DNA from 4 places in the Paenibacillus solisilvae genome. Region 3 is predicted to be linked to each of the others. Evidence: a T-box and tRNA genes for the amino acid it is inferred to sense, from the RefSeq annotation. Region 3 holds a T-box; the other regions hold tRNA genes.
What was found. The T-box of region 3 lies ahead of ACFPYJ_RS08660 (arginine--tRNA ligase). A T-box ahead of a tRNA ligase gene usually reads a tRNA of that ligase, here a tRNA-Arg.
Positions count from the first base shown of each region.

Region 1: it encodes a tRNA-Arg, which carries the amino acid that the T-box ahead of ACFPYJ_RS08660 (arginine--tRNA ligase) is inferred to sense. The anticodon was not compared.
Region 2: it encodes a tRNA-Arg, which carries the amino acid that the T-box ahead of ACFPYJ_RS08660 (arginine--tRNA ligase) is inferred to sense. The anticodon was not compared.
Region 4: it encodes a tRNA-Arg, which carries the amino acid that the T-box ahead of ACFPYJ_RS08660 (arginine--tRNA ligase) is inferred to sense. The anticodon was not compared.

Region 1 is NZ_JBHSOW010000085.1:21,301-29,388, forward strand. It holds gene whiA (DNA-binding protein WhiA) at 1-458, shown strand, start outside; gene ACFPYJ_RS23175 (HPr family phosphocarrier protein) at 562-831, shown strand; gene ACFPYJ_RS23180 (SIMPL domain-containing protein) at 994-1,776, shown strand; gene sda (sporulation histidine kinase inhibitor Sda) at 1,841-2,161, opposite strand; gene clpP (ATP-dependent Clp endopeptidase proteolytic subunit ClpP) at 2,403-2,984, opposite strand; tRNA gene ACFPYJ_RS23195 (tRNA-Arg) at 3,347-3,421, opposite strand; gene ACFPYJ_RS23200 (sugar-binding transcriptional regulator) at 3,648-4,697, shown strand; gene gap (type I glyceraldehyde-3-phosphate dehydrogenase) at 4,791-5,795, shown strand; gene ACFPYJ_RS23210 (phosphoglycerate kinase) at 6,232-7,413, shown strand; gene tpiA (triose-phosphate isomerase) at 7,447-8,088, shown strand, end outside.
Region 2 is NZ_JBHSOW010000091.1:117-8,204, reverse strand. It holds gene tig (trigger factor) at 1-1,041, opposite strand, end outside; gene ACFPYJ_RS23685 (hypothetical protein) at 1,133-2,014, opposite strand; tRNA gene ACFPYJ_RS23680 (tRNA-Gly) at 2,212-2,282, shown strand; gene ACFPYJ_RS23675 (TetR/AcrR family transcriptional regulator) at 2,492-3,379, opposite strand; gene ACFPYJ_RS23670 (efflux RND transporter permease subunit) at 3,399-6,593, opposite strand; tRNA gene ACFPYJ_RS23665 (tRNA-Arg) at 6,773-6,849, shown strand; gene ACFPYJ_RS23660 (SDR family oxidoreductase) at 7,076-7,975, shown strand.
Region 3 is NZ_JBHSOW010000030.1:136,646-144,733, reverse strand. It holds gene ACFPYJ_RS08660 (arginine--tRNA ligase) at 613-2,493, opposite strand; T-box leader at 2,543-2,784, opposite strand; gene ACFPYJ_RS08655 (poly(ethylene terephthalate) hydrolase family protein) at 2,864-5,143, opposite strand; gene ACFPYJ_RS08650 (metallophosphoesterase) at 5,276-6,460, opposite strand; gene ACFPYJ_RS08645 (FAD-dependent oxidoreductase) at 6,587-7,150, opposite strand; gene ACFPYJ_RS08640 (helix-turn-helix domain-containing protein) at 7,239-8,088, opposite strand, start outside.
Region 4 is NZ_JBHSOW010000012.1:12,567-20,654, forward strand. It holds gene rluF (23S rRNA pseudouridine(2604) synthase RluF) at 1-262, opposite strand, end outside; gene ACFPYJ_RS02460 (NAD(P)H-binding protein) at 271-999, opposite strand; gene ACFPYJ_RS02465 (ATP-binding protein) at 1,058-3,145, opposite strand; gene tadA (tRNA adenosine(34) deaminase TadA) at 3,643-4,137, shown strand; gene ACFPYJ_RS02475 (Spo0E family sporulation regulatory protein-aspartic acid phosphatase) at 4,155-4,328, opposite strand; tRNA gene ACFPYJ_RS02480 (tRNA-Arg) at 4,568-4,644, shown strand; gene ACFPYJ_RS02485 (hypothetical protein) at 5,171-6,256, opposite strand; gene ACFPYJ_RS02490 (small acid-soluble spore protein P) at 6,417-6,569, opposite strand; gene ACFPYJ_RS02495 (hypothetical protein) at 6,643-6,819, opposite strand; gene ACFPYJ_RS02500 (hypothetical protein) at 6,848-7,195, opposite strand; tRNA gene ACFPYJ_RS02505 (tRNA-Ser) at 7,311-7,399, opposite strand; gene serS (serine--tRNA ligase) at 7,508-8,088, opposite strand, start outside.

The sequences.
Region 1 (8,088 bases), on a different contig from region 3:
GTAAATCGCTTGTAGATCTCGCCAATCGCTTCGACTTGAATGCGCGCTGCATCGAGCGGAAGAAAGGATTCATCTTCTACATGAAGGAAGGCGAGAAGATTATCGAGCTCCTGAGCATCATCGGCGCCCATCAGGCTTTGTTCAAATTCGAAGACGTCCGGATCATGCGCGATATGCGCAATTCGGTCAATCGAATCGTGAATTGTGAGACAGCGAATTTGAACAAAACGATCGGTGCTGCTGTTCGGCAGATTGATAATATCAAGCTGCTGCAGCGTGAGGTGGGTCTTGAATCATTGCCGGATCGATTGCGTGAGGTAGCAGAGGTTCGCCTTCTGCATCCAGACATGAATTTAACTGAAGTCGGAGAAATGTTGAAGGGTAAAGTCAGCAAGTCGGGCGTCAACCATCGATTGCGTAAAATCGATGAACTTGCGGAAAAATTGAGGAACGGTTAGCATAAGGCTAGTGCAGTTCTTACAAAAGTGGTATAATAGTGAATAAACTAACATTTACACTGTCAATCGCACGATTGAATTTCTTATAGGGGGTAAGGTTTCCATGACTAGGCATCCGGTTATCGTTCGGCTGAAAACGGGTCTCCATGCAAGACCGGCCGCACTTTTCGTACAGGAAGCAAATAAGTTTTCTTCCGAAGTGTTCGTCGAGAAAGACGATAAAAAGGTTAATGCAAAATCGATTATGGGCATCATGAGCCTTGCGATTAGTTCGGGTACAGAGGTAACCATCAGCGCGGAAGGTTCGGATGCCGACCAGGCTGTAACCGCTTTAGTCAATTTGGTCAGCAAGGAAGAATTGGAAAACCAATAGTTGCAAAAGCAACCTTTATTTCCAGCTCATACAAAGGCATTAGAGAAGCTCCTTCGGGAGTTTTTTTCTATTTTTGGGGTCATTAACAGCAACATTGAACGATATTAACACGTTATAGAGATACAAGCATCTTAGGTTCCTATAAATGAGGAGGTTGTGTTCATGAATGACAAGTGGAGTGTTCGGCGGCGTTCACTGATGGTATTTGTGCCCGTTTTAGCTATCGCAATTGGAGTTGGGGCATTATTTGGCACGATCGGGAACGGGAAGAATAATGTTTATGCTCTTGAGTCTGGCAGCGCTGCGGAAAGATCTACGATTACGGTTTCAGGAAAGGGAGAGCTCAAAGCTGCACCGGATGTAGCTTATGTGAATGTTGCGGTCGAAACGCGTGCATTAACAGCGAAAGAAGCTCAATCCAAAAATGCAACTCAATTCGCCGGCTTGACCAAGCTTCTCTACGATACCTATAAGATGGCTGCGAAAGATGTCAAAACAACAAGCTTTAACGTGCAGCCGGAGTACACCTACAATAACAATGATGGAACGAGCAAGGTAAAGGGGTATCTGGCAGCGCATAGCCTGCAAATTACAACACGGGATCTGAATGGGGTTGGCAAGCTGCTTGATGATCTATCGGCAAGCGGTGTCAACCGTGTGGATGGTGTTCAGTTCGACACGGAGAAGGCAGATCAATATGAATTACAAACCCTTGATAAAGCAATGGCGAACGCCAAAGCAAAGGCTCAAACCTTAGCGAAAGCTGCGGGCAAAGAGCTGCAGGACGTAATTACGATTACGCAAAACAGCATTAACGTCGTACCGGTTAATAATGGACGAAATATAATGATGGAATCGAAGGCTGCTGACAGTGCTCAGACAACAGTTGAGACTGGGGAAATTACATTGTCAGCTGATATAACAGTGACCTACGAAATGAAGTAAAAAAAAGGCAGACTTTCTCCAAATCGGAGATTGTCTGCCTTATTTGATGTAGATTGGCTGCTTGCTATTGCGCAATTGGTGTCTGATTATCGGTAGTCGAAAGACCGCGTTGTTGAATAGCATGCTTGATCAGAGAAATAAACTCTTCTGAAAGATGCATAGCGATGGCTTCGTAGTAAACTTCAACTAGATGAGTATCACTGAGTGGACGCAATAGAAGAGATTTGTCCTGCATTGGCAGGAACAAATTGTGAGTGTCATTATTGATTTGTTTCGTTTGCTCGAAAGTTGGCTCATATGTAGGTGCGTAGGAAGTATAAATCGTACCGGGTTCACTGGAACGAATGAAATTTCGCACGCTTGCGAAAGGATTCGATAGTTTCATGCGTGTGCAACTCCGTTTTATTAGATTTAAAGGAGAACATGATTTCTAACCTAAGGGACGGTGAATATGGAATCATTTAGTACATATTAACATGAATATTGGTGACCGTCCTTATCGATTCAGCTTGCTGAATTATGCTTGACATTACGAAAATAATATGGTAAAAGATGGTCGGTAAAATATGACAAAAGAGCGTCATCCCGTTTAGGGATGACGCTCTTTTGTTAAGTAGAAAGCTATATTATAGTTTCTCGATGACTTTATCAACGAGTCCGTAAGCTGCTGCATCCGCTGCAGACATGAAGTAATCGCGGTCTGTATCTCGTTCGATTTTCTCAAGCGGCTGACCTGTGCGTTCTGCCAAGATGTTATTGAGTGTATCGCGTGTTTTTAAGATGTGTTTCGCGCGAATTTCAATATCACTTGCTTGGCCTTGCGCGCCGCCGAGCGGTTGGTGAATCATAACTTCACTGTTTGGCAGTGCATAGCGTTTGCCTTTGGCACCAGCTGCGAGCAGGAATGCGCCCATAGAAGCGGCCATACCGACACAGATCGTCGATACATCCGGTTTAATGAATTGCATCGTATCAAAAATGGCGAGACCCGCTGAAACGGAACCGCCAGGGCTATTGATGTAAAGGGAAATATCTTTCTCCGGATCATCAGCTGCAAGGAACAAGAACTGAGCGATAATGGAATTGGCAACCATATCGTTAACCGGCGTTCCAAGAAAAACAATCCGATCCTTCAGCAAACGGGAGTAGATATCGTAAGCACGTTCTCCGCGGTTGCTCTGCTCAATAACCATAGGTACGAAATTCATTTCCATTGTAAGTCCCTCCTAAGAGCTTTTTGTGGTGTTGCTGCTTGAAAACCTTCATTGCCGGCAAAAAGCTAGCAACGTAAGCATAAGCTAAGCTTTTTGTGGTGTTGCTGCTTGAAACATGACCTTGCAGACAAAAAGCTTGCTTCAAAAGCATGTTCTGGGCTTTTTGTGCTATAGCTTCTTGAACAACAAGAATGGATGAATTGGCCTTGTAACCACATCATAACGGATTCGGATTTAAAAGTCAAAGAAGGTCAAACACAAATTATTATAGCGCTGCAGTGCCTCTAAACGGCAAAAAAAAAACCATTCAATTTCATCGAACGGTTCTCCTATTGGGTAAGCTATTATTGTTATTTTGGCGCGCCCGCGAGGAATTGAACCTCGATCTCAGGCTCCGGAGGCCTACGTCATATCCATTGGACCACGGGCGCAAGTGACAGCGAAGATAATTATATGTGATAGAACTGAGAAAAGCAAGCGGTTTGGAAAAGAAAAATTTGTGTAAATCGTGACGGTAAGCGATTCCATTAGCAAAACCCGGCTTGCTCCTGCCGGAAGTTTGGGTTACAATAAATGTGGGACTTAAAAAGCGCATGTGGGACATTATTAGTCCAACGAAATGGCAGCTCGTTCGGCAATTGGAGTTGATGTTGAAAGATGCAGTCTCTCATCGAAATACAACAGCAACTTCTGCCAGATTTGCTCGTTGTCATGAGAAAACGGTACCTCATTCTCCGTCAGGTCATGCTGTCGGAATCAATAGGACGCCGGTCGCTTGCCGCTTCGCTTGATATGACGGAGCGCGTACTGCGGGCAGAAACGGATTTTCTCAAGTCGCAGGAACTTCTCATCATTGATGCTGCAGGAATGCGGATCAGTGACTCGGGAAAACGGCTGATTGAGGAAATGGAGCCGCTATACAAAATTATGTTCGGTCTCTCTGAGCTTGAGGAGCGCATACGCAAATATTACGGCTTGAAGCAGGTGGTCATCGTCGCTGGCGACTCCGAGAATTCCCTTCACTCGAAGCGGGAGCTCGGCAGAGCAGGCTGTGCTGTACTGCGCAAGGTGATGGGCAAAGATGATGTAGTCGCAGTAACAGGCGGTTCTACGATCGCCCAGGTAGCGAATCAATTGACGTCGCAAACGCCGCTTAAGGGAAACTGGTTTGTTCCGGCAAGAGGCGGACTCGGAGAGAGCTTGGATTACCAGGCAAACACAATAGCCTCTACAATGGCGAAACGGACAGGCGCTCAATACAGAATGCTGCATGTTCCGGATCATCTGGGGGAAGAAGCTTACACATCGCTCATGCAGGAGCCGAATGTCAGGGAAATTGTGGAAGTCATCCGCAAAGCCCGCATCGTCATCCACGGGATCGGGGACGCTATGGTTATGGCAAGGCGAAGACGTGTGGATGCCACTGTTATTGAAGCGATGAAAGCAGAAGGTGCGCTGGCGGAATCCTTTGGTTATTATTTTGACAGAAAAGGTGCCGTTGTACACAAGATGCTTACTGCAGGCTTACGGCTGGAAGACATCATGGAAACAGAAGTCGTTATTGCCATAGCAGGCGGTCAAGATAAAGCGGAGGCTATCGCCGCAGTCATGCGTTTCGGTCATGACGACGTGCTGGTTACAGATGAAGCCGCCGCAATGGAACTGGCTGCAATAATGGATAAAGAACAGGGTTCAAATCCCACATAATTGGTGATCATGACGGATATTAGGGGCTATATGCCTTACATATCCCGTCTTGAGATAAATGTAAGAGAAATCATGCCTAGGAGGAAGAATAAAATGGTAAAAGTTGGTATTAATGGTTTTGGACGTATCGGCCGTAACGTATTCCGCGCAGCTCTGAACAACAAAGACGTACAAGTGGTGGCTGTTAACGATTTGACAGACACAAACACGCTGGCTCACCTGCTTAAATATGACACAACTCATGGTCAACTGGATGCAACAGTTGAAGCTAAAGAAGGCGCGTTGATCGTAAACGGCCGTGAAATCAAAGTATTTGCTGAACGCAACCCGGAAAATCTTCCTTGGGGACAAGAAGGCGTAGAAATCGTAATCGAATCCACAGGTATTTTCACAGCGAAAGAAAAAGCTGAACTTCACCTTAAAGGCGGAGCTAAAAAAGTTATCATCTCCGCTCCTGCAACTAATGAAGATATCACAATCGTAATGGGCGTTAACGAAGACAAATACGATGCTTCCGCTCACACAATCATCTCCAACGCTTCATGTACGACAAACTGTCTTGCTCCTTTCGCAAAAGTTCTTAACGACAAATTCGGAATCGTTAAAGGTATGATGACTACAATTCACTCCTACACAAACGATCAATCCGTACTTGACGTTCCACATAAAGACCTGCGCCGTGCTCGTGCTGCCGCAGAAAACATCATTCCTTCATCCACTGGCGCAGCAAAAGCGGTATCCCTGGTATTGCCTGAGCTTAAAGGCAAATTGAACGGTATGGCAATGCGTGTACCTACACCTAACGTTTCCGTAACTGATCTTGTTGCTGAATTGAAATCCAGCGTTACGGTTGAAGAAATTAACGCAGCATTCAAAGAAGCTTCCGAAGGTCCTTTGAAAGGCATCCTTAACTACTCCGATGAGCCGCTTGTATCAAGCGACTACAACGGCGACCCAGCTTCCTCCACAATCGATGCTTTGTCGACTATGGTTGTTGAAGGCAACATGGTTAAAGTTATTTCTTGGTATGACAACGAGTGGGGCTACTCCAACCGTGTGGTAGATCTTTGCGGATTTATCGCAGGTAAAGGCCTGTAAAATAAAAGCTAACCCCCTAAGTCCCCCTTGCAAAGGGGGACTTAGGGGGTTCCCCTCTGGACACCCAATATTCGTCGAAGGAGCTACTTGTGGTAGCTCCTTCGCGGCAGTTTGCGCATGGCACGCTTTTGTCCCGGCTCCGCCTTTGGCTGCACCAGGACAAGGCTTTAATGCGGCGCAAATGCTGGAAAGACTCTCTTTTCGAGACGTGGCGTATCGAAAAAGAGCAACCTTTTAAGTGCAAGATCTAGTGCAAAACCTAGAACAAAACCTAGTACAAGAGCAAAAAACAAGAGCGCCAACAAAAACATATAAACCCGCTGGCGTGAGTTGGTTGAAACTGCACGGAATGGCGGGTAAGGATAGGTTGAAGAGCTTTTAATATAGGAAGACCTTTGGACGCTTGGAAGGTCGTCTACACTGGGAGGCTGCACTAATGAACAAGAAGAGTGTACGTGACGTTGAAGTATCCGGGAAACGTGTTTTTGTGCGTGTAGACTTTAACGTACCGATGGAGAACGGCTCAATTACGGATGATACTCGTATCCGCGAAACCTTGCCAACGATCAAACATTTGATCGAAAATGGTGCTAAGGTTATTTTGGCGAGCCACATGGGCCGTCCAAAAGGACAAGTTGTTGAAGAGCTTCGTTTGACCGCCGCTGCTGCCCGTCTTGCTGAGCTGCTTGGCAAACCGGTTACAAAGGCCGATGAAGTCGTTGGAGACGCTGTAAAAGCACAGGTTGCTACCTTGAACGAAGGCGACGTGCTTCTGCTTGAGAACGTTCGTTTTAATGAAGGCGAAGAGATTAATGATCCGGCACTTGCCAAAGCATTCGCTGAGCTTGCTGATCTGTTCGTCAATGATGCCTTCGGTGCCGCTCACCGTGCGCATGCTTCGACAGAAGGCATTGCGCATTTCCTCCCAGCCGTATCCGGCTTGCTGATGGAGAAAGAGCTTGACGTGCTGGGCCGCGCACTTCTGAACCCAGAGCGCCCGTTCACAGCAATTGTCGGCGGATCCAAAGTAAAGGACAAAATCGACGTTATCAATAAAATGATCGAAATCGCGGATAACATCCTGATCGGCGGCGGGCTGTCCTATACCTTCTTCAAAGCGCAGGGCCATGAAATCGGTCAATCCCTTGTAGATAACAGCAAGCTTGATCTGGCTCTTGAATTCATCGAGAAAGCAAAGAAGCTCGGCAAAAACTTCCTGATTCCGGTTGATATTGTCGTTTCTGATGATTTCAGTGCGAACGCGAACACGAAGATCGTAGACGTAGATGGCATTCCTGCTGACTGGGAAGGTATCGACATCGGACCGAAAACCCGTGAGCTTTATGCAGACGTTATCAAGAACTCCAAACTGGTTGTTTGGAACGGGCCGATGGGCGTATTCGAAATTGAGCCTTTCTCACACGGAACACGTGCGGTTGCACAAGCTTGTGCAGAAACTTCCGGTTATACGGTTATTGGCGGCGGCGATTCTGCAGCAGCAGCTGAGAAATTCGGCCTTGCTGACCAAATGGACCACATCTCCACAGGCGGCGGCGCATCCCTTGAATTCATGGAAGGCAAAGCGCTTCCGGGCGTTGTTGCACTGAACGATAAGTAGGCTTTAGCACAAAGTTTTTAGGAGGCTATGAACATGCGTAAACCGATTATTGCGGGTAACTGGAAAATGTTTAAAACCGTTTCCGAAGCGGCAGCTTTCTTCGCTGATGTAAAAGGCAAAGCAGAGATTGACGGAGTAGAAGCGGTCATCTGTGCTCCATTCACTACACTTCCAGCGCTTGTGGAAGCAGCTAAAGGAACAACGATTGCAATTGGCGCGCAAAATCTTCATTTTGAAGATAACGGTGCGTTCACAGGTGAGATCAGCGGCGTTATGCTGAAGGATCTCGGCGTGCAATATGTAATTATCGGTCACTCCGAGCGCCGCGCTTACTTCGCGGAATCGGATGAGATCGTGAACAAGAAAGTTCATGCGGCCTTCAAGCATGGCTTGACTCCAATCGTATGCGTAGGCGAGAAGCTTGAAGAGCGCGAAGCGGATCAAACGAAGGATGTTTGCAAAGTGCAGACAGAAGCTGCTTTCCAAGGCATCTCCGCAGCACAAGCAGTTCAAGTGGTTATCGCGTATGAGCCAATCTGGGCAATCGGTACAGGTAAATCCTCGACATCTGCTGATGCAGAAGACGTTATTGCTTACATCCGCAGCGTAGTTGCCGGTTTGTATGATGCAGCAACGGCTGAAGCGGTTCGTATTCAATACGGCGGCAGTGTTAAA
Region 2 (8,088 bases), on a different contig from region 3:
TTGGCTGCGAAGAGCCGCTTCATCTTGTCCGGAGAATTGGAAGTAAAGCTCCAGGTTCATACCTTGCTGGCGAAGACGGTTTTCGAAATCACGAAGCATGAAGTCCGTTTCTGATGTAATCATTGCATCTGGAATATCAATTTCAGCGGATTCAGACGCTTTTTCAACGACTGCTGCTTCACGAGCCGATTCATTTTCTTGTTTCTTGCGATCAGCCAGCTTGCCTGCAAGATCTGTTTTGAATTCTTCAAGCGTGTCGAATTCACTAACGTCTTTAGCAAACTCATCGTCAAGCACCGGAAGGTTCTTACGTTTGATCTCATGCAGTTTTACTTTGAAAACAGCTTGTTTACCAGCAAGATTCTCTGCATGGTAGCTCTCAGGGAAAGTAACTTCGATATCTTTGAAGTCACCTGTTTGAAGACCAACTACCTGCTCTTCAAAACCTGGGATGAACGAACCTGAACCAAGCTCCAGGGAGTGACGTTCTGATTTGCCGCCTTCAAAAGCTTCGCCGTCCACATAACCGTCAAAGTCGATTACAGTAATGTCGCCATTCTCTGCTGCGCCTTCTTCGATTACTGTCAGTTCAGCATGACGCTGCTGCAAACGCTCAAGCTCTGCTGCGATTTCTTCGTCGCTGACTGCTGCTTCAGCTGCAGGAACTTCAAGGCCTTTGTACTCGCCAAGCTGAACTTCCGGTTTAACCGTTACTTTAGCTTTGAATTTGAACGTTTGACCTTTTCCGAATTGATCCACATCGATGTCAGGACGATCTACCGGAGTGATACCTGTTTCTTTAAGAGCGTCTGAGTATGCATCAGGAAGCAAAATGTCGATTGCATCTTGATACAGGCTTTCGATACCGAAACGCGCTTCGAAAATGCCCCGCGGTACTTTACCTTTGCGGAATCCCGGTACGTTTACTTTAGCAACGACTTTCTTAAATGCTTTGTCAATTGCTTCGTTTACTTTCTCTTCTGCTACTTCTACTTCGATGGAGACAAGGTTCTTGTCTATTTTTTCCCAAGTTGCTGTCATGTTATGCTTTCCCCTCCAAATTAAATAACGCATCTGCGTCAGGTTTTACCCGTAATAAACCATTCTATTATAATCAACATCCGTACGAATATCAAGGCTCGGCCCCATCACTATTTTCCTTGAGTAAGGCGACCTGCCGCAGAGAACGGCAAGCTTGTTCATATCGAAATCTTAGCGTATCCGTAATTCCATATGTATCCCGTACATCGTCATCGTTAACTCTGCCATATAACGACAACTCCAGCACTTGATGAAGGGCGGCTGCAAAGCAATCAACCGTATCGTCATCATCGCTTAGCAATCGATTATAAGCTAATGTCCCGTATAGGCACTGCAGACAATCTTTCCATAATTCCTTCGCAAAATGCGGCATCGATGAATCAATAACCTCTGTAACCAATTCTACCCTTTCTACGACTCTTGAAACCACCTGTGGAAATTCTTCCATCGATAATGGGGTTTGCTCGATATCAATTTCCACAGCCTCACCGAGCCGTTCCAGTTGAATCTCGCCGGAAACGCCTCGTTTCTTAAGGCATTGAAGCGCTTTGAATTGCAGGGCCGGATGAAGCTCGTTGTCAGAGAGCCATTTGATTAGCGTTTCATCGACTGCGGGATGCTCAAGGTGAGCCGCTCGTTCAAGCGCAAGAATCTGCTGGTCCGCTACAGGATGATGCTGAATGATATAAAGCACTTGTTGAACGTAAGATTCATCATATTGACCAGGAATAAGCGCTTCCTTGCGAAATGAGGCTTCCAGGTCGTCGTCACCTTCGTCTAAGTTTCCACTGGTTTCGCTTGATTCATAGGATGGAAACGCAACATCAAGCCATGTTAATAAATTTTCCCACTCTGCATAATGATGTTTTTCTTCCCCTTGGCACTGAAGCAAAAAACGAAGCAGCTCCTTAGCTTCTCCATACTGCTCAGCTTCGAGCATCCGTGTAAGCTGATTCTGATATTGGTCCAGCATCTTAGGGAACAGGTACACATTATCTTTATTATCGTCCTGCGGAGGGTTAGTTGTTGTAATAAAATCACCGCCTTGTCTGTCGAACCAAATCGAGCTGCATTTAAGCTGTTTTGTATGATTCGAGTTCGATTATAACACTACCCGTTGTTGATTTCCATTTATGCCTATGCTATCATTATTTCACTTAACTATTACATGCGGGTGTAGTTCAATGGTAGAACGCCAGCTTCCCAAGCTTGAGGCGAGGGTTCGATTCCCTTCACCCGCTTCGTTATGAATTGCTTCTTCGGAAGGGATGAGAACCCTGAGCGGTTCGACCGTCCGTGCACGCTTCCTTGGATCTTCTACATAGGACGAGCGTCTAAATCCACCTCTAAAATCGTTCCCAAACGGGCTGCAGCACAAAAGGACTGCCAGTCATCTCCAAAGAGATGTCGGCAGTCCTTTTTGAGCTTGCAGATCAACGTATGCTGGCTGTCAAATTAAATCCAACACATAAGCTTCCAGCTTGTCCAGCTGCTTCTTCAGACCTGCTGCTTTCATACTTTTCAGGAAAGACAGCATCCCTTTAATTACTACTGGCTGCGGTTCCGCTTTTTCAAACTCTGTCTCGATTACTTGCAGTGCCGATATTATCTCTTCAATGGTGTTGGCGGGAAGGGCTGCCTTGCTGACTGTTGCATGAATAGATTCAATTAGGGCTGCAACACCCGATTTGCCGCCACTAAGCTCATCATCCGCAGAAGCGCTCCACTGCTCCAAGATTTCAGTCCCCAATATAATGTCGGAGCTCTTACTGATCATGCCGCACATCAGCTCATCTAGGCGGTTCATTACAAAGCCGGCAAGCCGTTCAAGATCAAACTGCTTATTCTCCAAAATAACAAATCCTAAATAGCCATCAATAAAGGCGTGAAACATTACAGCAGCATCACAGGCGTAAGGCTCTGCCTCTGGACCGTACAGCTCGCAAATAATAGACCGGCTGGCTAGCAATCCAATCCGTCTCACTTTGACAATCAGCTCATGAATTTCTTCATTCAAGTCAAAGCGTTCCTGCATCAATATCGTGATAAACCCTTTGTTTTTCTCATACTGCTCATAGCTCAGGGTGACAAGCTTCAGCAGCTTCTCCTCCGGAGTCAGCGATGACTCTGCGATCGCTTGAGCCTGCTTGACAATCGCCTCCATGTAGTACTTGCAGATCGATCGGAGCAAATCTTCCTTCGATTTAAAGTAGAAATACATCGAGCCTTTCGCGATGCCGAGAGAGTCCGCAATATCCTGAATGGACGTCCCCCGGTAACCTTTTTCAGAGAAGCAAATAATTGCCGCTTCGATAATTTGGCGTTTTTTTGTCTGCACAGTATGTCTCCGCCTTCCCTTATTCTTCGCCTGCGGACTTTCTACGGAATTTGGCAAGGAACTCGTATACGATTGGAACGATCAGCAAAGTAAGCACTGTTGAGCTCGCCAAACCGCCGATAACCGTGACTCCTAGACCTTTTGAAATAAGTCCGCCGCTTTCTCCCTCAAAGCCTAGAACGAGCGGCAGCAAGGCACCTATTGTTGCAAGGGCCGTCATGAGAATTGGGCGAAGTCTCGTGCCTGCTGCCTCGATAAGCGCCTCGCGTGTTGAAAGCCCGGCTTTCTCCATGTGAAGGACACGGTCAAGAAGCACAATCGCATTAGTGACAACGATACCGATCAGCATCAGAGCTCCCATCATCGCTGCTGCACTAATGGTTTCACCGGCAATATAAAGTCCGAGCAGCGCGCCGATAATGGTGAACGGCAGCGAGAACAGAATCGCGAACGGTGTGAGTGCTCCGCCAAAGGTGATGACGAGCAGCAGGTATACGATCGCGATCGCGGCTGCCATTGCAAGTCCCAGCTGCGTGAAGGTCTCGTTAATCTGCTCCGTTACACCGCCGTAATCCAAGCTTACAGAAGCCGGCAGATCAAGTTTATCGGTTTCTTTCTTCAAATCCGTTGAAGCTTTGTTGACGTCTTTAGCGACAATATTCGCCGATACCTCGACATACAGCTTGCCATCCTTACGCGTAACTGTATTTGCGGATGTACCTTTTTCAACTTTAACGACGTCTTTTATAGGTACGGAAATGCCGAGGGGTGAAGTAATCGTTTCATTCTCGATGTCTGAAATCGTGCTGTACTGCTGGGTATCTACCTGTACATAAACATTGTATGCTTGACCATCTACGGATACCTTCGTCAGTACCGGACGGCTGCGAACCGGGCTGAGCTTCATGGCGATTTGCCCTGCTGTCAATCCATATTGACTGAGTTTCTCCTGATTTGCAACCAATGTGTACTGCTCATATTGTTTGGAAAGCGAGGTATCCACTTTCTCGAAATCTTTGTTTTTCTCAATCAAGGCTTGAATTTGTGCGACAACTGGCTTAATTTCATCAAAGGAATCTCCATAAACGGAGAGGCTCAGCTTGCTTCCCCCCAGTCCGCCGCCGCCAAAGTCGAGTTGTCCCCATTTACCATTCGGCTCGACGGTTTTCAAAGCTTCAACCAGCTTGTCTTTTTCATCATTAAAATCTTCCGTGTCGGATTCATATTGTACATAGAACAGCGCTGATTTGTTAGGGCCTGTGCTAAAAGCACTTTGTCCCCCCACGGAATACTGCAGGTTCGTAACATGAGCGCGGTCCAGAATCAGCTTCTCTGCTTCAAGCGATGTCTTTGCAACATCCTCCAGAAGCTGTCCGGGAGCTGGCGCATAGGTTACCATGACATACTTTTCCGGTTCATCCGGAAGGAAGCTGACGCCTACCTTTGGTACAAGGGCAAAGCTAGCCACAAGCACCACGATAGCTGCAATAAAAGTAATTAATTTATGATTTAACGTCCACTTCAATATTTTTCGGTAGCGTATTGCGATTGCCCCAGGCTTCTCTTCATGCTTTTGGCTTTCCTTCAATCCTTTGCGGAACATAAGATGAGTCATCATCGGCACGACCGTAATCGCGACAAGAAGCGATGCAAGCAGTGCAAATACCATCGTCAATGCAAAAGGCATGAAAATCTGGCCGATCGGTCCGCTGACCGTGCCAAGAGGCAGGAAAACAGCAATCGTTACGAGTGTCGAGGATAAAATCGGGATAAACATCTCACGCGTAGCATCGATCACAAGCGCTTTGCCTCTTAGCTTCTCAGACCGGAGCGACATCCGTCTATAGTTGTTCTCGATAACAACAATCGAGTCGTCGACGACCCGCCCGATCGCAACCGTCATGGCGCCAAGTGTCATAATGTTAAGAGTGATATCCATCTGCTTCAAAACAAGAAGCGCAATAACGAGCGACAACGGAATCGAGATAATCGAAATAATCGTTGTCCGGAAATTACGGAGGAACAATAAAATAACGATGACGGCAAATAACGCGCCAAAGAGAGCTTTATCAATCATCGTACTGACCGATTTCTCGATTGGTTTTCCTTGGTCCAGAAGGACAAGCATCTTAACACCAGGATGATCCTTCTCAATTTGATCCGCTTGCTCTTTCACTGCATTGACAACATCGACTGTATTGGCATCCGATGCTTTAGTTACATTGATACCGATTGACGGCTTGCCATTCGTCCGTGAAATGGATTCCGCGATAGATTCAAGTTTAATATCTGCAAGCTCGGAAAGCTTTACAGTAGGAATGCTGATCGCTGCTCCAGCCTTTCCCTGCGGCGCTGCTGCAGCGCCTGCTTGAGGAGTTGCTGCAGCGCCTGCTTGAGGAGCCGCGCCTTGACCTTGGCCTCCATTTGATCCTGGCGCGCCTGCACCGCCTGCTCCTGCGCCGCCCGCAGAAGGAATGACGGGTATGGCTAGATTTTGGAGCTTGTCCAGCGTGTTAACATTACCGTCCACAACGATGGTTTTCTCGGATTTATCAATTTCGAAGATGCCCATAGGCGCTTTAATCGCACTTGCCTGAACGATCGCTTTGACCGTATCTTCTGACAATCCAAGCTGCTGCATTCTATCCTTCTTGAAGGTCAATTGAACTTCTTTCATCTGTTGACCGGAAATCGTAACGGTACCAATGCCGTTAATTCCTTCAAGCGAAGGCTTGATTTCCTCTTCAACCAGCTTCGTTACTTCCTCCGGTGTTTGTTTATCGGATGTGATGCTCAGTGAAAGCACCGGAAAGTCATTTAAGCTGATCTTGGATACTTTAGTTTCCTGCGCGCCTTCAGGGGCGGTGAAATCACTCGTTGCATCCTTTAGCTCGCTCTCGGCTTCTTTCATATCTTTGCCATAATCATATTCGACAACAATAGAAGAAACATTCTCCATGGAAGTTGACGTGAAAGCAGTAACGCCGTTCAAGTTCTTAATTCGTGTCTCCAGCGGAATCGTAAGATTCTCAGCGACTTCCTCCGGCGCTGCCCCCGGAAATACGGTGTTGACGGTTAGTACGGGTACCGTAATATTCGGGATCGTCTCCTGCTTCATGTTAAGACCGGCATAAAGACCGCCTACTGTAACAATAATGGTCATGATCCAAATTGCAAACTTGTTGCTAATCGAGAAACCAATAATGCTCTTCATTCTTCCACTCCCTGTCCATTTTTCTTTTTTCATGACCCATTTGACCAATTGTTCAACAATAATTTCATCATATTTGAACAAGATTCAATAGTCAACGAATGAAGAATCAAGTCACAAAAAGAACATATTATTTAGGGCTTGCACAATCCCGAAAACGCATGCTATAATATGCCTTACGTGTCCCAGTAGCTCAGCTGGATAGAGCAACGCCCTTCTAAGGCGTGGGTCGGGGGTTCGAATCCCTCCTGGGACGCCATAACTTTAATTATCCAGCATTTCAAGCCGATTTAGCCTCCTAACTTTTGTTAGGGGGCTTTTTTATTCCCAGCTTTCATTAATAAAGAAGCTAACATGTTCTGCTGCTTGCAACGGCAGTTCGCGTAAACCGATTAATCCTCTTCGTTAGGGGTAATAGGTTATAGCACAGGTGTAAAATAGCCCCGTATTAGGCACACTATACCTCTGAAAGGAGTGCATAACTTATGAATCAACAACAAACACAACCAGCTAGCCAAGCTGCCCCGCCGGAGAGACCTAAATCATTTCCGCCGCAGCATCAAGACCGCAGGCCGGGTTTGCAGGCCGATATGAATCCCCAGCCTCAGTCAGATTCTCCTGTGTATCTTCCTGCTGCCAAGCTTGCAGGGAAAGTCGCCATTATTTCAGGAGGAGACAGCGGAATAGGCCGTGCCGCCGCCATTATATATGCCAAAGAAGGCGCGGATGTCGCCATCCTCTATCTGAACGAGGAAGAAGATGCCCAAGAAACGAAACGGCTCGTTGAAGAAAAAGGACGCCGCTGTATTGCCATCGCCGGAGATATCGGCGACCCCGCATTCTGTAAGCAGGCGGTGGACAATACCATCAAGCAGCTCGGCCGGCTCGATATTGTTGTGAATAATGCGGCGGAGCAGCATCCGCAGGATAAAATTGAGCAAATCACGCCTGAGCAGCTGGAGCGAACCTTCAAGACGAATATCTTCGGCATGTTCTATTTGACTCAAGCGGCAATGCCGCATCTGAGCAAAGGCGCGGCTATTATCAATACAGCATCGGTAACGGCTTACCGCGGAAGCCCGAATCTGCTTGATTATTCATCGACCAAAGGAGCGATCGTCGCTTTTACAAGATCCTTATCGATGAATCTTGCAGCGCAAGGCATCCGCGTCAATGCTATTGCTCCGGGTCCGGTATGGACGCCGCTTATTCCTTCCACCTTCGATGCTCAGCAGGTAGCCAAGTTCGGCTCAGATGTGCCGCTTCAGCGCTGCGGACAGCCGGATGAAATGGCGCCCGCTTACGTTTACTTAGCTTGTGAGGATTCCTCTTACATGAATGGACAAGTCCTGCATATTAATGGCGGCGAGGTTGTTAACGGATAATCCTGCAGCTGCTTAATAAAACCGAAAAAACCGGTGAACTCCGCTTCATTGATATTATCCCCTTCAAGTAGACACTCAGAAAAAAACCTTATGGTACCATAAGGAATGAGTGA
Region 3 (8,088 bases):
GTATTCGACATTCGCGGCTTTACTTTCTGAACCGCGGCTCGCAGCTCCCGGCGCGTGCTGGGGGCAATTCGTGTTGACAGTCATCCACACGGGTGATGGATATCTATACGTGTTGACAGTCATCCACACGGGCGATGGATATCTATACTGGATTTATACATCTATTTCGGGCTTTAGATGTTCAAAATAGCGCTATACTGGAGATTTCCAGTTATAAATGCCTAATTGAGCTCCAAGAGGATCATTTGGGACGATTTAACTGTATGGATTGCAGTATAGAGGCATCCACGATCGGATGGCACTCCTTTTAACTGTACCAATTCCAGTATAGGCCAAGGTTCAACAAGTATCTTGTGCCAGGAAAGTGATATGGGGTTGACCGCCGTCCTGCAGCGCCACACCTCATGCCGGGGGCTGCCCGCGGTGTGAGCACAATGACAATCAGTGCTGTCCCAAAGGGCCATAAGGAAGGCTTAAGGGCAGCCCCATCCTTATTTTGAAATTTGTAAAAACAAAGAAACCATCCCGTTGTGGAAGGGAGATAACACCACCCAGCTGCGAAAGGAACGGTTTCTATGTACATTCCATATACCATGACCAGCCAAGATTCAATTACATATGCTGCGGCGTAGGTAATCCGAGTATTTCCAATCCCTCATGGAGAACGGCTTGAAACCGCTCCGTCAGCCAAAGACGGAATTTCCTCTTACCGCCCTCAGCCTTCAAAATCGGACAGGCCGCATAGAAATGATTGAATAAATTGGTCAGCTCATGCACATAGGTGCACAGATGGTTCGGGGACAGCTCATTCACCGCATTCTCCAGCGTTTCAGGCCAATAAGCGAGCTGTCTCAGCAAGCTGTATTCTTGCATTTCCAGATTATCCATTGGTATGGCTTCATTCTCATCAAGTCCTGGTGCTTGCTTCGCTCTGCGAAGAATACTGCAGGAGCGCGCATACGTGTACAACAAGTATACTCCAGTATTGCCGGATACCTCGGTAGCCTGCTCCAAATCGAACACAACTTCCGTCTGGAGATGGAATCTTAACAGATAATAACGAATGGATGCTGCAGCGATCGTCCGGCTCGAAAGCCCTGCACGACGGGAGCGCTTGGCTGTGATGATCTGTTCCATGCGATTGAGGAAATCGTCCGCTTTGATCCCGATCCCCTGTCTGCCCGACATGGCGTAGGAATGCTTCTGATCGGAGGTATCCACACCAAGCCCGGCAGCAGTAGCGGGACTCAGGGAGACAACACCGTAGCTGACATGTCTCAGCTGCCTCGCCTGCTGCTCGAATCCGAGCGCGGACAGAGCTTGCTTCACCATCATCTGCGGGTATTCTTGTCGATGATCAATCACATTAACAACCATATCCGCTCGGCCGATTCTTTTCTTGATACCCTGCGAGTCGGTGGACCATAGACGATCGGCGAATTTTTTGTATCGAAAATCTTGTCCCAGGACGCCAAACTTCCATAAATGATAAGCGATATCTTTTGCCGTATAGGTCAAAATGCCATTCGAGCGCACCAACACCTTGTCCGCGTTAAAGTCTTCATGATTCCCTGTCTCTGCTTCGCCGCCTTCCTGCTTCAGCACCCAGCAGCCGGCAAGCTTGCCCTCTGTCTCCTGCTGAAAAACCGGCGTTGTGCGCAGCAATTCAAAGGTTTTGCTCCAGAAGCCCTCTCGAACGATGCTGCTCTCCCATACTAGAACATCATAATGAATACCGAACTGCTTCATCTCCTCCAAATGCTCGCGAACGATACGCTCCGCAACCAGCAGCCCCATCCAGGCCGTATTCGAATTCCCCTTCTCCAGTTCATGAAGAACGCGTACACGTTCCTCGAGCAGACCCGGATTTTCCTTATAGGCCTTATTAATTTTTGAATAAATGTCCCAGCAGAAATCGCCGAAACGATCGAAAGGCAGCTCTGAAATCATCTGTTCAATGCCGACAAGCGTGTCTGCCAATTGATTGCCCAAATCATCGATGTAATTGTGAACCTCCACCTGATGACCCGACTTCTTGAGCAATCTGGCCAGCGTATCGCCAATGCATGAATTACGCAGATGGCCGATGTGGGCTGACTTATTCGGATTGATTGAAGTATGTTCAATGACAACTTTGGATGACACAGCCTTATTTGCTTTGCTAGTATGCGGAACCTGTTGACCGGCGGCCCAATAGGCCCAGTCCAGATAGAGATTAATGAACCCCGGCGGAGCAACCTCGATCTTGCTGAATCCTAAACGGATTGAATCATGCAGAAGCAGTTTAGCCTTGATTTCACCTGCTATAAACAGCGGCGGTTTCTTGAGAATTTTGGCCAGCTGCATCGCGACCGTAAGGCTGTATTCACCATGAGCCGGACTTACCGGGTGCTCGATAATGATTTGCAGTCCGGCAGGAGGCTCCTGGTTCGCATCTGTCATTAATTCCTCCACGGCTCCCTTGACTGCTGCAGCAAGTTCATCCTTCATCATGGCTTTCCTCTCCCTTTCGGTATAAATATAAAAAGCTCCCGTCTCTAAAATAAGAGACGAGAGCTTGAATTCCCGTGGTACCACTCTAAGTGTCAAGCCTGAATCAGGCCCGACCACTCGCATTGTTAACGGTCTACGACCGGATTTGCCTACTGGGTGCGAATCACTTAAGCAACCGTTCGGCAAACCATTTCCTGGGTCCGTTTCATCCTAGACATCCGTACCGGCTTCCACTAACCCGGCTCGCTGCGACTCTCTGTCATGGACTACTGTCCCATTCATTAATGTTGGAGATATGTTTCCAAAATTCATGGCTTAAACGTATTTATACAGGAAGAAATCGGAATTGTCAAACGATTCCCTCCCGCTGTCATTCACCTGCTTCAATTCCAATATCATCGAGCATAATTTTACCTGGTCCATCGCGGAATTGAAAGGTTATCTGCGACAGCTGCTCCGGATTAAATTGCGGATTCACTTCCCGGAACCGCTCGAGCGGCAGCTGATAGAATTGGAATACAGGCTCGGAAGGTTCCTTGTATTTGCCGTCTTTTATTTCCTTCTCCAGCCAAGGAAAAATGGTAAACGTCGTTTTTGGAAGCTCTATGGCTGTCATGAAGCTGTCAAGCGGGAGCATAGCAACAGCACCGTTACGGCTTTGCAATTCAATCGATATGGAAGGCGCGGGAACCTCATTTGAAAGTTTCAGATCCCTCTCCAGGTTCGTCATCGAGAATGCTAAATTTGCTGATTCGTCCGCTCTGAGCGTTTCATTCAAACTCTCAGGAAGCTTCATCGTGAACCGGCCTCCGTTTGCCTTCCATTCCAGCACGGCACCGCGCGTTCCCTTCCCATTATGATCCCGGTCCTCTGCCGTTTGCTCCGACCAGACCAAATCCTCAGCTTTTGCTGTCACGCCATTTCTATAAGTTTGCTTACTGTAATCATCATCAAATCTCGCAAGCTCCCGGAAGCTCCCGTCCTCATAACGGTTAATGTAGGTCGCATCAGGCAGCCATGCCGATCCTGTACGATAATCACGGAACAATTCTTTATATTCCTCACTGCCGTGCAAAGCGGATTCGAGAAATGCAGAGATATACACCTTCGCGATTTGCCGCTGATCATTCGCCGCAATCATATCCCTCCGGTTAAGCAGAAGGCCGCCCGGCAAACTGTCATCCATCGTTCCCCACGAGGTGTTGAACCGGCTGTGATTCGCCTCTCCGATGTAGAGCGAGGTTTTGAATGCTTCTGATCCCGGCGTAATCGTAGTCCGGATATATTGACGCTCACCATTAAACGTATCTACATCCCCGTCGCTTGCCCCTTGAAGGGTCATATAGCTCGTGTCCGTAAGCGATGCCGACCGCTTGTCTACGGCTTTATCCGTAGGAGCGATTCCGATAACCGCCCCGATCCGATAGGACTCAATCCCCTTTAGGGACTTATCATCCGAGAACCACTTGGAGCTGTCAGCCGCCATCGCGACAGCCTGACCGCCTCGGGAGTGCCCTATTAACGCTACATTCTTCATATCAACCTGACCGGAGAAAGGATTACCGCCTTGCTTGCTGAAAGTATCAATCTGCTGGAGATGCTTCAGCAGAATCCATGCCCTTACTTTCATATCTTGATTTGGGATGCTTGCCCATACCGAGTAATTCAGGAAATTCTCATCCACCGAAACCGCAATAAAACCGCGGCTGGCAAGCAGCTCGCCTAAATAACCGTAACCTTCGTCCGAGAATTGTTCCATGAGATGATTGCCGTGAACGATAAGCACAAGCGGGAATGGCCCCTCGCCCTCCGGCATCCACACCCGGCCGTTCAGCGGCAGCTCCGTTTGGTCGAAGCCCCAGAAGAAGCTTCTGAGCCAAGGCCATTTCTTAATATATGCAGATGCATTAACGGTACTTGAGACAAGATCTGTCCCTTTGCCGAATTCATCGCGGTGCCGGTCCTGTCCGCTGCTGTAAGTGAAAGAGCGGTACTGGAAAGACCCGGGAACACTCGGGTTAGCGCTCTGAAGCGCAGCTGTTCCATCCTCTTCAGCTTCATCTTGCACTGATGCGGTTACCGATGTACCGTTATTCTGTGGCGGCCAGAAGCTTAATGAGATGCAGCCTAATGTTACGGCAGTAATGACAGCGATTTTGGGCGAAGGATGTAATCTCGGGTTTGAAATTAATCCGATCATCAGACCGCCCAGAATACCACAGCCCGCTACTATAGCCGCCAATATAAGCGATTGCGGATAATCAATATCAGCACGTTCCAGTACATAATCCACGATATAACCGGTGAATAGAACCGCTCCTGCAAATAACCTTGGCACTGGTATATACAAGAGCGATAACAGGAATGCTATGATAACGGCAGCAATAGCCAAACCAACCGTACCTACGAGTGTCATTGCTAATATATCGAAAATAAGGCCTAGTCCAGTAGGCATACCAAGAATCGTTACAATGAGAACGATGGAATAGACCGTCCACACACCGGTAAGTGAAGTCCGCCAAAAAACAGTGTCATATTGAAAAGTCGCATTCATTCGATTCATCAGCCACTTGAAGATAGAGAAACGTTTGCGTACAGGCGGCTCATTGCCAAGTGGAAGTGACGGTTCGATTTGCAGCTGTAAGTCCACCTTTATCTCCGCCTCCTTGGGCGTTAGTCACCTGTCTGTGCAGTCGCAAGAATCAGTATATTGCCTATATTATATAGGGAACGGCGGCTTACTCCAACACAAAGTTGCTGGCGGCTCCGGTGAAAACCACCATTAATGGACATAGGCTTTCACCTGAATTTTATTAAATTGAACGGTAATATCCACAATTTCTGAACGGCTTCCGATTCGAACCGGCGGTCCCCATGTACCGTAACCGGATGAAACGATGGCATGCATCAACCCTTTACGTATATAGCCCCAATCCAGCTCAAATAATCGCCTTGTGATAAAGTGATTAGGCGCCATTTGACCCCGGTGAGTATGGCCCGATAACGAAATGTCGATGCCGCCTTCCGCTGCTTCATTCAGTGCCGATGGCTGATGATCCATCAGTATAAGCGGCAAGCTCTGATCAAGCTCCGCTACAAGCTCCTGCACGGATACCCTCCCCCTGCCTTTAGCGCCGCGGAACCGATTGGCTGATTTATCCTTGCGTCCAATAATATAGAAGCTTTCTGCCACTTTCACCGAATGATCCATCAGCACCGGAATGCCTGCCTCAGCCATAAGCTCGACGAATTCTTCGATTTTACCGCCGATATACTCATGATTTCCCAGCACGGCATAGGTCCCGTAAGTGGATTTCAACCCGGCAAGTATGCTTCCGTAATGATTTCGCTTGAACGGCTCTACGGAATCATCAATGACGTCTCCTGGCAGGAGCACGATATCCGGCTTCAACGCATTGATTTGTCCGACAAGCAGCTTAAGATGTCTTCGTCCAACCAACGTCCCCAGATGAATATCAGAGGCCACAGCGATCCGCAATTGCTCCAGATGACCGGCATGCTTAGCAACATCCAGCGTATAAGGCCGGACAACCGGTGTCCAAGCATTCCATGAACCTTTAATAAGAATGGCTGCGTAAACAAGTATTGCGGCAGCGCCCGCTCCTATAAAGGACTCATCCATCGACCATGCAAGAGCATCCCGAAGCCCCCATGCTGCCAAGTCTGCAAGCGGCAGCAGGATCACACTATAGAGAAGAATCGCGAACCAATAAGACCCGATCCATTTCAACCCTCTGGCAATGGGTCCCGGTATCCACTTTTCTAGCAATCTCGAAATGATATACGACAGCGCAATGAACCAAAAGCATATCCAGTAGATGACAGCTGGAATAGGGGGCAATACGGCTGATAGAAACTCGCGCGCATTCCATCCGATTAGAAACTGAAGGCCGAAGAAAATCAAGAAAAAGGCTGCAATAAGCGATATCGTTCGAACTACCCGCATACGATTACTCCTCTATCTGTGAAATGAAATAAAGTTACTAATCATATTATAGCTGTTTCTACCTGCACAAAACAAAAGCCTTCCGAGCGACTCGCTCAGAAGGCTTCCCTATGAATCTATTCGATGTTATTTCAGCAAATCGTGATCGACATAGCGCGCGCCATTCATTTCGCTTATCACATTGACCGCAACACGTGCACCGTCTCCAGCTGTAATAATCGTGTGTACACTCACTCCCGCAGCCGTGCCTGCAGCCCAAATGCCGTCGATATTCGTCCTGCCTGCCGCATCCACATCGAAGACCGTTTTGATCCGCGGCTCCGTTCCTGCTTTGGTCGTCAAGCCAACCTTCTCGGCCAGATCAACGAGGAGTCCTGTTGCCAGAATAACCGCCTTGGCCTCGATCTCACTGCCATCCTCGGTTATGATTTGGAAGCCGTCGTTTTTCTTTTGAATATCGGCTGCCTTGGCTTTCACCAGCTCAGCCCCGAACTTCTGGGCTTGCTTGATGCCTGTCTCCACCAAATCCGGGCCTTTGATTTCGGGTACGCCGTAATGGTTCTCAATCCATGCCTTTTTCGTAATGCTTTGATCGCTATCGATGAGTACTGTTTTCTTACCTGCCTTCGCCGTGAACAGCGCGGCACTTCCTCCTGCCGGACCAGCTCCAATAATGGCAATGTCAAACATCATCCGATACCTCCTCAAATTATGTACATAGATCTGTTTCCCTGTTAATTATACGCTTTCAAAACTATGGAAACAACCTGAGGAAGCACTAGATGCTTTGTCGAAACTGCCTTGGTGTCGCGGCAAACCTCTTCTTAAAGGTCCGCTCAAAATGAGGCAGCGTATTAAACCCGGATGCAAAGCTTACTTCCGTAATCGGCAGCTTCGTAGCCTTCAGCAGCGACTTGGCGAACTGAAGCCGCAATTCCTGAACGTAAAGCTGAAACGTCATTCCCGTTTGCTTATGGAAGCATTCGCTGAAATAGTTCGCTGACAGTCCGCAAAGCCGTGCTACCTCTTCAAGCGGAATACTATCCCGGAAGTGATGCTGAATATAGATAAGCGCCTTGCGGATGGGAGACTGGACCAGCTGCTCGCCGGATGCCGGTGTCTGGATCTGCTTGGGACGGCATGCGCGCGATAAATCGATTAATACACGCTCCAGGCAGCCCTGAACGATAAATTCGCTCCCTGCCTGCCAATCATGCGTCTCCCTCCATATCCGCTTAAATTCAGCTTCTATCTGCGTGAATTCATCCGTGTCAAAAATATGCGATTTCACGGATATGCGGTCGAACAGCAGCTCCATCAGAGGCTCCCGAATCAGCTGCTCTGTAAAAATCAAATCATACAGCTGGAGCGTTTCACCATCCGCGTCCATGATAATTTCGTGGAAATCGGCAGGTGTCATCAAAAATATCGAGCCCTTGGCAATCCGGGCAGGCACTCCGTTAAGCACATGGGTTGCGGATCCCGAAACTACAAACGAGATCTCATAAAATTCATGCCAATGCGTGGACACATCATCATTGATGGTTTGCATGAATAGTTGATAAGGAGACGAAGAGGGCATGTATTGGTCATTCATTAACCTCTCAGGGGTTTCGTGAACAGCCCAT
Region 4 (8,088 bases), on a different contig from region 3:
GATTGACAAATTCGACAATATTGCCCTCAACCTGTGCTTCTGTTGTGCTCGTAATCCCTACCGGCTTGTTAAGCGCGATATAGACATGCTCCTTCTGCTCGCCTATTCTTACATTGTCGACTCGCACGTCATCGCCAAGCTCGGCTTGACTGCCTAATTCGGCGATCTTCCCGTTAATTGTAATCCGCCCGGACTCTACAAGCTTATCTGCTTCGCGTCTTGAGCAAAATCCGGTTTCACTTATAAACTTATTAATTCTCAAAGCTTCACTCACCCCGCACTGTTTCCCATATGTTGTACCGCCGCAGCGGCGATTTCATGATTCTCATAAACGCGTACAGGACCGTTTTTGCCCAATAATTGATCGTTGAAGGCAGCTGCACGCATAGCGCTGGCAACCTTTGAATCCCGAATAGGCCGATATACACGCAGCGGCCCAACCGTTATAACGCGAAGGAGCGGACTCATCCAAATGGCGATTTTCTCACCCAGTCGAAATTCATTTCGTTTGCCGAGCAGCAGGGATGGCCGCATGATATGAAGCTCGCTCAGCCCGATAACGGCCAGTTCCTCTTCCATTTCACCTTTTACGCGGCTGTAGAAGATCGAGGAGGCCGACTTGGCACCCATTGCAGATATAACGACCATTTTCTTGACCCCGGCTTCTTTGGCCCATCTGGCAAGGCGAACAGGATATTCATAATCCACTTTACGGAATGCTTCCTGTGACTTTGCTTTCTTAATCGTCGTTCCAAGTGCACAAAATACGATGTCCACCGGCTGGATTCCAAGCGCCTCTTCCATGCTGTCCAGATCCGCTACAATGACATTCAGCTTCTGATTCCGGGTTTCGGGCCGGATATTCGTCAGCGGCCTGCGTACAAGCACCGTAAGCTTCTTACAGCGCTTATCAGCTAACAGCTGCTGGGTAAGCTTCTCACCGACTAATCCCGTTGCACCGACTACAAGGACATGATAACCCGCGCTGGCCGCAGTCATGAGTTCACCGCCCTTTTGGCTCTATTGTACATGATTTAAAGGAACATCGCTCGCGCTTCTACTCTTTATCCCGTTTCAGCGGGAGCGTAATCGTTACGGTAGTCCCTACGTTGACCGTGCTTCTTATTTCCATCGTCCCTTGATGACTTTGAATAATTCGCTGGCTGACCATAATACCGAGGCCTGTGCCTGTATCTTTATCGGTGAAGAAAGGATCCCCGAGCTTCGAAATCATCTCATCCGGAATTCCGATTCCTTCATCCATAATAGATACGCTGACTTCCTTATCCCCATAACGGGTAACCTCAATGCGAATCTGTCCGCCCTGCGGCATCGCTTCCATTGCATTCTTCAGCACATTGATAAATACTTGCTTAAGCTGATTCTCTTCACAAGAAATGCTGCAGTCTTCTTTACAAAAGAGCGGATCAAACACAATATTGCACAAATGGGCTTGGCTATCGAGCAGTGAGATGACATCACCCAGAATAAACCGAATGTCCTTATCTTCAAACCGCGTTGCCTGTGGCTTGGCCAAAATAAGAAATTCACCCACGATTAAGTTAATCCGATCGAGCTCCGTAAGCATAATATCGATATGGCGCGTATTGAGCTTCGACGTTTCTAATTGCAGCTGAAGAAAGCCGCGCAGTGTTGTAAGGGGATTGCGGATCTCATGCGCTACACCTGCTGCCAGCTGGCCGACCGTCGTCAGCTTCTCTGACCTTCGCAGAAGCTCCTCCATCTTATTGCGGCTTGTCATGTCGCGTGTAATACTTGCGATCGCTCTGATCGCCCCGTGTTTATCCCGGATAGGAGATGTCGTCACACTGACTGCAATCAATTCGCCTTGCTTCGTGACGCGCTCCGTCTCTCTGGCCTTCAACGGCTTGCCTGACTTCAGCTGTTCCATCGTTTGCTGCTCTTCCGTATGCAGATGCTCCGGAGCAAGCGGCAGGATCTGTCCAATTGCCTCCTCAGAGCTGTAACTGAATAACTGTTCGAAAGCATAATTAACCTGTGTAATTCGGCCCTCAAGATCAACAACATGGATCGCATCAGTGGTATGGTTAATAAACGATTCCAAGTATTCCTTCATGGACCGGTTCTCTTCAAAAGCCAGCTTAAGCTTGGTCATGTAGATACCCAGATTCTTGGACATCGCATTGACCCGTTGTGCCAATTGACCGAGCTCATCTTTCCGCCTGACCACGATCGAATTATCAAATCGCCCAAACGATACTTCATTAACCTTCCACAATATAGAGCGAACAGGTCGCAGTAAGATATCCGATAGCCAATAGCTGCAGAAGACGACAAGAATTAGCAATATGGCAGAAATAAAGATTTGATTGCTGCGCTGATCATCAATTTGTTTCATTAATGGCTGTTTATCGTACACAAGGCCGATAATATATGTAACTTCCCCTTGAACAGGAACAAAGCTTTTAATAACCGCTCGATTATTAATCGTCGTATAGTGGAAGACAGCATGTCCTTCTGCCGCCTCTTTGACACTCTTCTCATCCATCCCCTTTTCCCGGAAGGTATAGCTTCCAAAAACAACAGGCCTTTCTCCAAGCTGATTGAGCGTCGCTTCCTTGGGAATGCTCGTTATAGGCTCATGACCGAACCTCAAAGGATTAAATCCGCTGATTTCAAGCAATATTGGAGAATTTACAATGGTTGGAGATAAGAAAGAATCTGTGCCATTAGTCCCTAATGGATTCATAATCAAATCTGTATCTGTAGGATCTATGTAAGAACTGATAATTATATTTAATATTGGATCCTTATAGAAGCTCCACTTGCCGATATACCCTGGTCCTTGGTTTGACATCTTTGGGGACTCCGGCAAGAAATAGTCCGATTCGTTATCCCGCTGCTTCAACTTTCCGATCTCTGAGGGTTTTGAAGAGTATATCGTCTTATAGCCGGCGCCATCCGCAGCTAATAAGGAGATGTGAGTAACGCCTGCTTCTTTGGCAATCTCACTTAGCCTTATTTCACCAGCGTTATTGAGGCTGCCGTTCAGCTTCATAACTGTAATAAGCGATGCACGCTTTAATCGTTCATCTACAGCCATTTGCAGAAGATTCTGTTCTGTGGAATACTGAATTACGGATGATGCTATTTGTTGACTCATACGTACCATATCCGTCTCTATATCTGCCCTCAGGCTGACCCTGGTCGAATATTCGTTCAAAACCACATTAAGAACAAGCAATACAAACACAATGAACGAAATCATAAAGGATAACTTTGTCTTGACCGACAATATGCGACACACCCTTCACGCAACTTGTGGACATCATCTAATTGGATCATATCATAATTGTCATAAAATGAAAGCTCAGGACACATCATTTCAACTTGATTCCTTATTTCATTTTATTTTTCCAGTTGATAAGTGAGGGTTTTTTATATAATAAAAAAGTTATCCACAGATTTTCCCCATATTCACACGGATTAAGTCTAATATGTGTATAATCTTGTGAACAACTGGATACTTATACACATACTTATACACAAGCTGTTAACAACGAATGCTTGTTCGTGGCATAATTCGATTAAAAACGACAGTCGATTTATGTCGATTTCCAGATTTTTATTCAATAAGCGAGATTGGAGATACTACCAGTTATGAATAACTATTATTTTCAAGAGTCTGATTATCAATGGATGCGGGAAGCGATCTTAGAGGCAAAGAAGGCCGAACAACTAGGGGAGGTTCCAATAGGCGCAGTCATTGTAAAGAATGGGGAGGTTATTGGGAGGGGGTATAACTTAAGAGAAACGACATTTGATCCGACAGCACATGCCGAGATGATTGCGATTCGAGAAGCAAGCAGCCGTTTAGGCGCATGGCGTCTGCTGGACTGTACGCTGTATGTCACTCTCGAGCCTTGTCCAATGTGTGCGGGAGCACTTGTCCAAGGCCGAATTCAGAAGGTTATCTTTGGCACCGTGGACCCTAAGGCAGGATGTGCCGGCACCTTAATGAATCTGCTGCAAGAACCCCGCTTCAATCACGAAACCGAACTTGTCAGCGGCCTGCTGCAGGAGGAATGCGCTGACCTACTCAAGCAATTTTTCCGACAATTGCGAAGCCGTTCTTCTTCGCAGAAAGAAAGCTGATACAATCCGCAACAGAATTAGCTCAATAACTCTTTCTTCTGAATGTACTGTAGGGTTATAATAAGCTGGTCGGCTGCTTCACTGATCGCGAGTACTTCTGGATCGGTTAAACTCCCCCGCGTTTCAGCTGCCTCTAAGAGCTTTAAACGTAGCGCATGTAATTCATCGAGCAGCATAATTTTGTCCTTCATAGCGCTTCGTGATCGCTCCTTATCGCATAAAAAGTTACAGTTAGTAACAGATTAATTATATGATAAAGAGCTAATGAAATTTGTAAAATCTTGTCGATGAATATACTTTTTTTTCTAGAATTTTTCGACATTATTCATCATAAATTTAATTCTTTATACCTAGTTTCATTAAACATTTCCTAGTGATTTTATCACCCTTGCAAGAGCCAACAGCTTCGTGCTATTATTATCCTTGCCGCGCGCCCGTAGCTCAGCAGGATAGAGCGACAGTTTCCTAAACTGCAGGTCGTACGTTCGAATCGTATCGGGCGCGCCATAACTTATTGAGATCTTGAACCTTCTGTTATCCACAGGAGGTTTTTTTGTGCATATACGGTTTGCATCCAAAATCTTATCCACAGAATGAATCTTATCAGGAATGAAAAGCCGCTTTATGCACATCTCGAACATAGGTCATTAGTCCTATGCATAAAGAACTATTTATTATCACAATAGTTCCATTTTAATTCAACTCTTATAACCAATTTGCTCTGCTTAGGCTGCATGAAACTGTGCTCCACTCCGAAGCAAACATAGCTTTACCCATAGAAAAGAGCGCCTCCCGTCTGATTCGACTGTGACAGGATACGCTCTTTATCAAGAAGCTTGTTGAGCTGACAAACGATTAAACCAATATATAGGTTTCCTTGATTTTCCTTAATAACGATCATTTTGTTCAGATAAGGGTGTTATAGTCGCTGGGAGCTCCTCCAGAGCAGTTGAAGAACTGCCCGCATACCGCGGCTACATCCTCCGTGGGGCTCTCTATGGAGCGGCTGGAGCCTTGTATGATGCCCAATTAATTAGAGTCCGCTTGGCAGCGTCAGCATATCTTGGAGTTGTTCCACAGGAACAGCATCCTTAGGCAGCTCATACTCGAATTTCACCTTATCGTTAATATCGTCGTAGGACATCGTGAAGTGAACAGCCAGTTTCATCAGATTTTTCGGATCTGTTGAGTCTAGATTCACACGCATATCTTGATAAGTCATGTAGTCATCTTCAATGCCGCCGGTGAAGGACAATTCATTAATTTTGAGGTTCTTTTTGAGCTCATCCACCGTTTTTTGCGTTTCTCCTTCTTTCTTGTCAGCCAGATCCTTCTTAGCGGCTTCCAAGTCTTCTTTCTTCAACTGCAGTGCCTTCAAATACTCCTCATTCTTCAACAGAAGATCAATGATCTGTGGAGCAACTTTATCAATAACTGTGGTGATGGTTTGATCAACATTTTGCTGGTTAATGGAGAAACGAACAAATTTATCGCCTTTATACCCCTCTGGCAGCCCCTTGACATCTTCAGCCTTCGGCTCCGAAAAGTACGTTTTATCGTCAAAATTATCAAGCACTGTCTTCAGTATATCTTGGCTTAGCTTCTCGGTTTGTTCTGTATTTAATAATGCTGCCCCTGCCCCATTCTTCTGTTCTTCCTTCAGCTTGTTCAAATCAACCTCAATAAACTTGCCGGCAATCGTATCAGGCAGCGCGAAGCCTGGAATCTGCGGAACCTTCAGCCATACTTTATCTTTGGTTATAATAATTGGAATGGTGAGATTAACTTTCATGCCTTCACTGCCGAAGGAGAGATCCATGACGAGCTCTGAACGTTGAGGTTCTTTCTGCATCGCGCCATGAATTTTGATTGTAGCGCCTTTAAGTAATTGAACAATCATATTTGTCGCAGCCAGGGATTCCTCGTCGCCTATTTTATCCTGCGGGATGACTACATCATCGAATGCAAAATCTCCAGTAAACTTCAGTGATTTTGCTTCCTGTAATTTAACTAGTGCAGAAGCCATCTCCTCTTTGGGCGGCTTTGATGTGCTGCAGCCAGCCGTAATGACGACAAAGAGTGATAAAGCACCCAGAAGTCCAGATTTTAGAAATTTCATACATTTTCCCCCTAAACTATTTTAGCATCTCTCATTCTAACGCAAATCACAGAAATGAGGAAGTTATAAATCCGTATCTCGTCCCACTGCAACCTCAAAAAGCCCTCTTCCTCCAGTTATTAACTGGATTCAGAGGGCTCCCCATGGGTATTATTATCGGTTATCCTTGCGCATTATTATGTCTCGTATGATTATGCTGCTTGGTCTTCTTGGAACCTGATAACGGCTCTTGCAGTCCGGATCCCTGAGTGTTTTTATTACGTCCTCTCGACTCATCCGGATTTGGCACTGGAACGCTGTCTGGTTTACCCATCGTTCGTTTCCTCCTATGTCAATTATGAACCAGCTGATTACAGAGAAACTAGATTATCTCATCTGCTGCGACCTTAATTGTGTTGGTTATGCATATCTACAGGCTCATCATGATTCAGTGCGTCTTGATGACGCCGATCATTGGTATCCTGCTGCAGCTGCTGGGCATGATGGCTGTTTACTGGATTTTTGTCTAGATCCTCAGCTACATTGCTCAAGTTCTTATCTACATGGCTTTTATTCTTGGTCAACGTCTTCGCCTGCCTTCCCGCCTGCCGTTTATGCGTGCGTTAGCCCATGGAGGGCCTGTGCACACTCATGTATATGTCTCGTATAGTCCTGCACAAGCTGTTGAATAATATCGGTTCGCTCATCAACAGAACGGCCATCCTTTTCCACATCAACTAATGTTGTTTTAATCTCTCGGCTGTCCACGTATTTAACCCGGAAGTCAAAGTTATACGCTTGATGACCTGCCGCTTGTATCGTAATTCGAAGTGCTTTGGGATCGCCGTCGTCCGGTAAAACCGTTGCGCGGTCTGTTTCATTCACTGTATCGGGCAGTGTCCGCTGCCAGGCTTCTGCGAGCTGCTGTTGATCAATGCGGAGTTCGTCATGTTTACTCATCGTTTAACACCTCCATGCGGATAATATGCAGCACTGGCGGCTATTTTATGCGGAATCCTAAGATGCAAAAAGCGCCCAAGCTGCAAGCAACTTAGGCGCTATCATTGAAGTTATATGGCGGAGAGGGTGGGATTCGAACCCACGTGGAGTTGCCCCCTAACGGTTTTCAAGACCGCCCCGTTATGACCACTTCGGTACCTCTCCAGATGAAATCAAGTCACTTCTTAAGAAAGAAGACAAGAGATATCATACCACAAGCTAAAAGGAATATGCAACTCCTTTTTAGCTTGCAGCCTATTTATTTTCGAGAAACTAACCGATACGATCGATTCCGCCCATATATGAACGAAGAACCTCAGGAATAACTACCGTTCCATCCGCCTGTTGATAATTCTCCAGAATAGCCGCTAACGTCCGTCCAACCGCAAGGCCGGATCCATTAAGCGTATGAACGAACTCCGGTTTGCCCTTTGCTTCTGCACGGTAACGGATGTTTGCACGACGCGCTTGAAAATCCTCAAAGTTGGAGCAAGAGGAGATTTCCCGGTAAGTACCACCGCTTGGCAGCCACACTTCCAAGTCGTAAGTTTTAGCTGAAGTGAAGCCCATATCACCCGTACAAAGGGTCAGCACACGATAAGGCAGATCAAGCAGCTGCAGCACTTTCTCTGCGTTCATAGTCAGCTTCTCAAGCTCCTCATAGGAATTCTCAGGCTTACACAGCTTCACAAGCTCAATCTTATTGAATTGATGCTGGCGAATCAGACCGCGTGTATCACGCCCGGCAGAACCTGCCTCGGATCGGAAGCATGCACTGTAAGCGACGAAATATTGAGGCAGATCCTCTGCGGAGAGAATTTCATCACGGTGAATATTAGTAACCGGAACTTCTG